Stieleria varia: one gene and its partner. The protein of the gene in region 1 interacts with the protein of each later gene in a pairwise test. Links are inferred from orthologs where the notes say so. Each region holds a gene or a part of one and is shown in the gene's direction. Other genes may lie near its edges.

What was found. Proteins that work in one complex are often made in the same cells at the same time.
Region 2: the proteins of dnaX (region 1) and dnaE interact in binary tests that used the Escherichia coli proteins (3 or more experiments, as listed by UniProt). The link is inferred for Stieleria varia from one-to-one orthologs.

Annotation. Positions count from the first base shown.
Region 1 is NZ_CP151726.1:4,322,640-4,325,866, reverse strand. The notes cover bases 2-2,990. They hold dnaX (DNA polymerase III subunit gamma/tau), read left to right. Parts: upstream 2-518; coding sequence 519-2,462; downstream 2,463-2,990. Other genes in these bases: Pla52nx_RS14575 (hypothetical protein), read right to left, coding at 56-355; Pla52nx_RS14580 (SMC-Scp complex subunit ScpB), read right to left, coding at 2-3. In the rest of the region: more of Pla52nx_RS14580, read right to left, coding at 1-1; Pla52nx_RS14565 (hypothetical protein), read right to left, coding at 2,994-3,119. UniProt on the Escherichia coli protein: Part of the beta sliding clamp loading complex, which hydrolyzes ATP to load the beta clamp onto primed DNA to form the DNA replication pre-initiation complex.
Region 2 is NZ_CP151726.1:3,325,328-3,329,716, reverse strand. Bases 16-4,166 are described here. They hold dnaE (DNA polymerase III subunit alpha), read left to right. Parts: upstream 16-384; coding sequence 385-3,966; downstream 3,967-4,166. Other genes in these bases: Pla52nx_RS11020 (pyridoxal phosphate-dependent aminotransferase), read right to left, coding at 16-115. Also shown: more of Pla52nx_RS11020, read right to left, coding at 1-15. UniProt on the Escherichia coli protein: DNA polymerase III is a complex, multichain enzyme responsible for most of the replicative synthesis in bacteria. This DNA polymerase also exhibits 3' to 5' exonuclease activity. The alpha chain is the DNA polymerase catalytic subunit.

The DNA of each region.
Region 1 (3,227 bases):
CATGATCCACTGCATAACGCATCCGGGCCGGAGCGGACAAGTGCTTTCGGAGCATTCAGACTTGTTTGCTGACCCAGCGGACGAACTTGGCCAACTCGTCGTGTGCCAACAGTTTTTCCACGGTGTTGAAGTCTCTACCCAGCACTTTTTGCTTGGGAATGTAGCGGTGGATGGCGCCGTGACAATCGCGGCAAACCGAGATCGTTTGTCGCATCTGATCGCGAGAAAAATTCTTTTTGAACCATTTGTTGCTGTGGCACATCCGCGGAATCAAATGATGCTCGGTCGTGCCACGTAAAGTCCTGCGTTGGCAGAGTTTACAAGGCTCGGTGGATGATTCGGAACGGCTTGCCATGGATCAAAAATCGCAATGAAATAAGACGGTTTGCCGACTCGCGGAGTCCCTTCACCAACCGCATCTGCATACTGCCGCTAACGTGGCTTTGTCGTGTAGGATACCAAACCCACTCGTTAGCCCAATCCACCCGATCCAATCGACGCCGCCGAACCACAGCACCATGCCTGACGCCGCGAATCCGAACGACACCGCCAGTAAATCCAACCAGTCCTACGTGGTCGTCGCCCGCCGCTACCGTCCACGCGGTTTCAGCGAGTTGGTCGGCCAAGAACATGTCGGACAGGCGCTCAAGAACGCGATCGAGACAAGCCGTGTCGGTCACGCGTATCTGTTCACGGGCGCGCGCGGGGTCGGCAAAACCAGCACCGCGCGGATCTTTGCCAAAGCACTCAATGACCCCGGTGGTCCGACCGCGACACCCGACAACAACAGCGATGTCGCGCAAGCCATCGACGCGGGCGAAGACATCGATGTGATCGAGATCGATGGTGCCAGCAACCGCGGGATCGACGAAATCCGCAGCCTGCGTGCCAACGTCGGTGTGCGACCGAGTCGATCGCGATACAAGATCTACATCATCGACGAAGTCCACATGTTGACCGGCGCGGCGTTCAACGCGCTGCTCAAGACGCTGGAGGAGCCGCCCGAACATGTGAAGTTCATCTTCTGCACGACGGATCCGGAAAAGCTGCCGATCACGGTGCTCAGTCGCTGCCAACGTTTCGATTTCGCACCCGTCGAAGTCCCCAAGATCGTCGGCCGTCTGCGGGAAATCATCACCGCCGAGAATGCCGAAGCTGATGATGCGGCGTTGGAATTGATCGCGCGACGCGCCTCCGGTTCGATGCGTGACAGTCAGTCTTTGCTGGAACAAGTGCTCAGTTTCAGCAGCGGCCGTTTGACCGCCGCCGATGTCCACTCGATGCTCGGCACCGCCGATGATGAACGACTGCACGCGTTGGCGTTGGCGATGGCCGGACGCGACGCACCGTCGGCCCTCCGCCAGTTGGACGAAGCCATTGATGCGGGGGTGGATGCCGGCCGGATCGCCGAACAACTGCTGGGTTACTTTCGTGACCTGATGGCCGTCACAGTCGGTTGCGACGAATCCTTGCAGCGGCACACGTCCGTCGCAATGCACGCCGAGCTGAAACAACTCGGCGACCAATGGGGCCTGCAAACCGTTTTGGCTGTGGTCGGTCTGATCGATCACGTCCTGGTCAGAATTCGGCACAGCGTTTACGGACGCGTGCTGCTGGAATCAACGCTGATTCAAATCTGCCACTTGCCGGACTTGCAAGCCATCGCGAACTTGGCCGAAGCAGCTGGCGACAGTCTCGAAAAAAAAAACTTAACGGCTAACTCAACCAGGTCGGACGCCCCAACTGCGAGCGTCCCCTCAACGAGCAATTCATCCACCGGTCCCAACACGACTGGCCCCAACCCGACACCGGCCGCGGTCGCCCATGCGGCTGCGGAAAAAACGATCAATCCGCCGCATCTGCCGTCTGCCAACGACGAGCAGGGAGCGAAGCCACCGACGCCCCAGCCGGCGTTTGCTGCCGCCCCGGCCGCCTCCATGACAGGTTCCGCAGCGGGCGCATCAACGGTTTCGGCAACCGGTACATCGGCACAACCAACAGCGAGCGAACATGCGGTCGCCACGGCCAGCTTGCCGACCTACGAAGGGGAAAAGCAATCACTGAACCAGCAGTCGATTGCCCAAGTCTGGCAAACTGCATTGCAACACGTGGAAACGCTGACGGCGACGCTTGCCGCGATGGCCAGCAAAGTCGAATTGGTGGGCGAACGCGAAATCCGCTTGACCTTCCCCGCCGGCGCGATGGCTTTGCGACGCGTGGAAGCCCCCGAGCACAAATCGTCGTTGGCTCACGCACTGACTTCGATCGTGGGCCACCCGGTGAACTTGACCCTGGCCGCCGGCGCACCGAGCGACCCCGTTGTGGCCCCCAAAGCCCAAGCAAAGAAGCTCAGTGGCAAAGAAAAACTGGACCGGATGCGTCAGATCGAATCGCACCCGATGGTGCAGGCTTGCAAGGAAGCGTTCGGTGCCGAAGTGGTGAAGATCGATCAACCCTATTGAAACGAACATCCCTTCGCCACGTAGCAGCGTCTCTTCGAGACGTGCGGAAAATAAGTGACGCGAAATCCAAGTAGCAATCATCGCTCCGCGTGATTTTTGCAAAGAGACAAGACACTTATTTTACGTCCTTTCCTCGTGGCGATGGGGACTTGGGCCGTGGGGACTACTTTCGTCCCAAAGGGACGTAGTGGATTCCGTCCCGAAGGGACATGACATAAAAGCCCAGGGCAGAGCGCAGCGTCGCCCTGGGGTGTTTTGCGTCATTGCCCCCCAAGCCCCGAAGTGGGCGTCACAGCGTGTTTCCCGACGAGAAATTGAGCTTGACGAACCGTACGTTTGGGATTGAGAACGGTGTTTGCCCTTCCAGGGCGAGGTGGTTGTAATCGGGTGTTCGGTTACCCAGGGCGGCGCTGCGCTCTGCCCTGGGCTTTCATGTTCGGCCCCTTCGGGACGTGGGGAAACAACGAATGTAGCTTGGGCACTCTTGCCCGCCCGTGTATTGAATGTCGGCCAAGAGTGGCCAACCTACGACTAAATCAACACGCCGCTATCGCGTGCCGGCTGATAGGCGCAGCCTGATTTCGTGCTGATATGTCCCGCGTTTCCGTAATCAAAATGCTTCACGGCGTTGCCGATCCCGAAGGGTGCAGATCGCACGCCGCGTCTCCTCACCTATCGCAGCACGCCCCATTTCTTTACGCTGAGCAAATCGTCAGCAATCGGGGTCTCCCGGCGGTACATCCCGATTGCAATGAATGCCTTGTT
Region 2 (4,389 bases), 1.0 Mb from region 1 along the record:
ACACATCCTTGCCCTGGGAAATCAGTTTCTTGGCCACCGCCAAGACGTCGAACGCCGATTCCGTCGTGACCCCGCTGGCAAATCGACTGAACGTGACGCTGGATGCGGATGGCATACAATGTTCCCAATGAAATGAAGTGGTTGGACAGTCAATGTAAAAGGGCACGTCGACACGGTGGTCCCGAATTCTATCAGCCGGGGATTTTGCCCCTCGTGAAAATATTCCTGACGCGTCGTTTGCAGGGCGGACAAGCAGACCCAATCCAGGCCGCCGACTACCGCATTGGAATTTGAAAATCAAGTGCCTGACATCCGTCTCCCAACTGCGTTAGGTTGGTGATTCTGCGTTCCACCGACTATCGCAACGAACTGGATTCCAACACGATGTCCCAAATCATCACACCCGGTCAGGATTTATCGGCCGAAACATCCGCAATCGCACGCCCCTTTGTCCACTTGCATTGCCACAGCCACTACAGCTTGTTGGACGGTGCCGGCGATATCAAGAAACTGGTCGGACGCGCGGTCGATCACGGGATGAACTCGCTGGCGTTGACCGACCACGGCAACCTGCACGGGGCGTTGGAGTTTTACCGAGCCGCCAAGGACGCGGGGATCAATCCGATCATCGGTTACGAAGCCTACATCGCGCCGGGCAGCCGTTTCGAAAAGGGCGGCGCATCGAGCAGCAAAGATGCCAGTTATCACTTGACCCTGCTGGCGAAAAATCGAACCGGTTTCAAAAACCTGATCAAACTCGCCAGCGCAGCTTCGCTGGAGGGATTCTATTTCAAGCCGCGGATCGACAAAGAAATCCTGGAGACGTTTAACGAAGGCATCATTTGCCTCTCCGGCTGCGTCAGCAGCGAGTTCAGCCGCGCGGTGATGAAGGGCACGGACGTCTCCGAGCATGAAAAGGAAGCACGTGATATCGCCGGTTGGTTCCACCGAGTGTTTGGCGATCGATATTTCATCGAAGTGATGAACAACGGACTGGATATCCAACGCATGCAGTTGGAAGGCGCAGTCGACATCGCCAACAAAATGGGGTTGCCCTTGGTCGCGACAAGCGACTGTCACTACGTGGATCAATCGGACGCGGAAGCACAGGACATCATGCTGTGCATCAACACGGGACGCTTTCGCACGGACACGTCGCGAATGAAAATGGAGAACGATCAGTTCTTTCTCCGCAGTCCCGATCAGATGTACGAGAATTTCGTCGGCATGGAGGACGCCTGCGCTCGTAGCCAAGAGATCGCCAACACGGTCGACATCGACCTGCAATTGGGCAAGTACTACTTCCCACATTTCGAATGCCCCGACGAACTCAAGCCGATCGACTATTTGCGACAACTGTGCATCGAAGGGTTGCTGGAGCGATACGAGGGCGATGATGAACGGATCATCGATGGCAAATTGTCCGATGAAGTCATGGCGAGACTCGATCGCGAACTCGCTGTGATCGAGAAACTGAATTACCCGACGTACTTCTTGATCGTTTGGGACTTCGTCATCCACGCACGCAACAAAGGCATCTCCGCAACGGCCCGGGGTAGCGGCGTCGGCGCGATTGTTTGCTATGCGTTGTACCTCTCCCACGTGTGCCCGCTGCGATACGACTTGTTGTTCGAACGGTTCCTGGACGAAAGCCGAACCGAGCCGCCCGATATCGATATCGACTTTGAAAAAGAACGTCGGGTCGAAGTCATCGAGTACGTCAAAGAACGCTACGGAAACGACAACGTTTGCCAGATCGGCACGTTTGGAACACTCGCCGCACGGGCCGCGATCAAAGACACCGGACGAGCGCTCGGTCTGCCGCTCTCCCGCGTCAACCAGATCACTGAGATGGTCCCCGACGAGCTGAAGATCACGATCAAAAAGGCCCTGGACAAGAGCGCCGATCTGAAACAAACCTACGACGGCGATCCGGAAGTCCGTGAGCTGTTGAACTTGGCGATGAAAATCGAAGGCCTAGCCCGAAACGTCGGTACCCACGCCGCCGCCGTCGTGATCGCCGACAAGCCGCTCTCGGAATACGTTCCTCTGACACGTGTGCCGGGCAAACAGGAAGTCATCACGCAATGGTCGATGGGCGACGTCGAAGCCAGCGGTCTGCTGAAAATGGACTTCCTCGGACTTCGCAACCTCACCATGCTCAGCCGCAGTGTTCAACTGATCGAACAGACGACTGGCAAGAAAGTCGATCCGCTGAAATTTCCACTGGACGACAAAGCCTCCTACGCTTTGCTGCAACGTGGCGAAACCAAGGGCGTGTTCCAGTTGGAATCGGGCGGCATCCGTGACTTGCTGCAACGGATGAAGCCTGACCGGTTCAACGACATCATCGCTACCGCCGCGTTGTATCGGCCAGGGCCGTTGGAAGGCGGCATGGTCGATGACTACGTGAACATCAAACACGGACGTCAACAGCCCGAGTACAAGCACCCGGTGCTCAAAGAGATCTTGGAAGAAACCAACAGCGTGATGGTTTACCAAGAACAGGTCATGCGGATCCTCAACCGCTTGGGCGGCGTGCCGCTGGCCAAAGCGTACACGTGCATCAAGGCGATCAGCAAGAAGAAAGAATCGCTGATCAATCAGAACCAAGAGATCTTCATCGCCGGCGCCGTCGAAAACGGACTGGCAAAGAAGGACGCCGAGGACATTTGGAACCTGATCGTCAAGTTTGCCGGTTACGGTTTCAACAAGTCACACTCGACCGCGTACGCGCTCGTCGCGTTTCAAACCGCCTATTTGAAAGCACACTATCCGGTCGAGTTCATGGCGGCATTGCTGTCCAGCGATATCGACGGTCGCAACTTCAAACGCAAGGACGCCTTGGTCGAGCACATGGAGGATTGCGACCGAATGGGCATCGATGTCGTCGCTCCAGATGTGAACACCAGCGAAGCCAACTTCTCGGTCGCCGATGGCAAGATTTTCTTTGCTCTCTCGGCCATCAAAGGCTGCGGCGGTTCCACCGCGGTCACGATCGAAGCCGAGCGCAAAAAGAATGGCCCCTTCAAGAATATCTTTGATTTCTGCGAACGCGTTGACCCCAGCGCATGCAACAAGTCCGCCATCGAGACGCTGATCAAAGCCGGTGCGATGGACAGCTTTGGCGCCAAACGAAGCCAACTGGTGGCGATGATCGAACGCGCCGTTCAAGCCGGCGCGAAAATCCAAGCCGACAAGAAGAGCGGCCAAACCAGCTTGTTCGGAGCGTTCGAAGAAGCCGAAGATGTGAATGAGACCAAGCAAGCCGTTCCCATGCCCGACATGGAGGAATGGCCCGATCGTGAAAAGCTGGCCTACGAGAAAGAAGTCCTGGGGTACTACCTCGATAGCCACCCGCTGGCCGAATTCGAACCGAAACTCTCCACCTTTCGCACCCACACGACGGACCAGTTGACGGATGTCAAGGATCGTGGCGAAGTCATCATGGGTGGCATGATCAGCTCGATCAAGATCGCACACACCAAAAACCCTAAACCCGGTCAACCATCCAAATACGCGAACTTTGACTTGGAAGACATGCAGGGTGCGATCCGTTGCATCGTTTGGCCCAAAGGTTTTGTGACCGCAGGCGATCACGTTCAACCCGACGCGGTGGTCTTGGCCAAAGGCAAGGTGGATCGACGCGGTGGCGGCGACGAAGCCAACCTGGTGATCGATGAATTGATCCCACTTTCCGAACTCGACAACCGCTACACGCACGGAATGCGAATCTGCTTGGACGAGGCAGAGCACAACGGTGAAACCGTCAATCGCCTACGAGAAATCCTACGTGGATATCCCGGCAGCAAAGAACTACTTTTCAGCATGCAGCTCAACGGCGGAGAAACGGTCCACCTGAAATCCGACAAGTTCCGCGTTGAAATCACCCCCGAAATGCGTCAACGTGTGGACGACCTGCTCGGCAGTGGCAACTACCGACTGATGATGAGCAAACCCAGGTAGCAGCCACAAACTCACGTAGCAGCGTTTCTTACAAGACGCTATTCACCCCGGTTCGTCTCGGACAATTGCCCAGCGGTTTACGCTGCACGCCAGCGCTAAACGGCCACCCCAGCACCTCTCCCCCGACTTGTCGGCGGAGAGGTCGCGCTATCGACTTGGAAAGTCGAGCGACAATTGTCGTTCGACTTTCCAAGTCGAAAACGAACGCCACCAACCGCATCGATCCGCAACACACACCGTCACCTCCCCCAAGGAACTTGGGGGAGGTCGAGCAGAGCCGCTGAGGCGAATGCGAGGGAGGGGGCCGTCTGCGCAAGAAAGCGTTTGGATACGGCAAACGCTTACCGGGGCACGCTATCGATTTGGAAAATCGAGCGACAATTGTCGTTCGACGTTCCACGTCTCGGGCTACGTGGACCATTG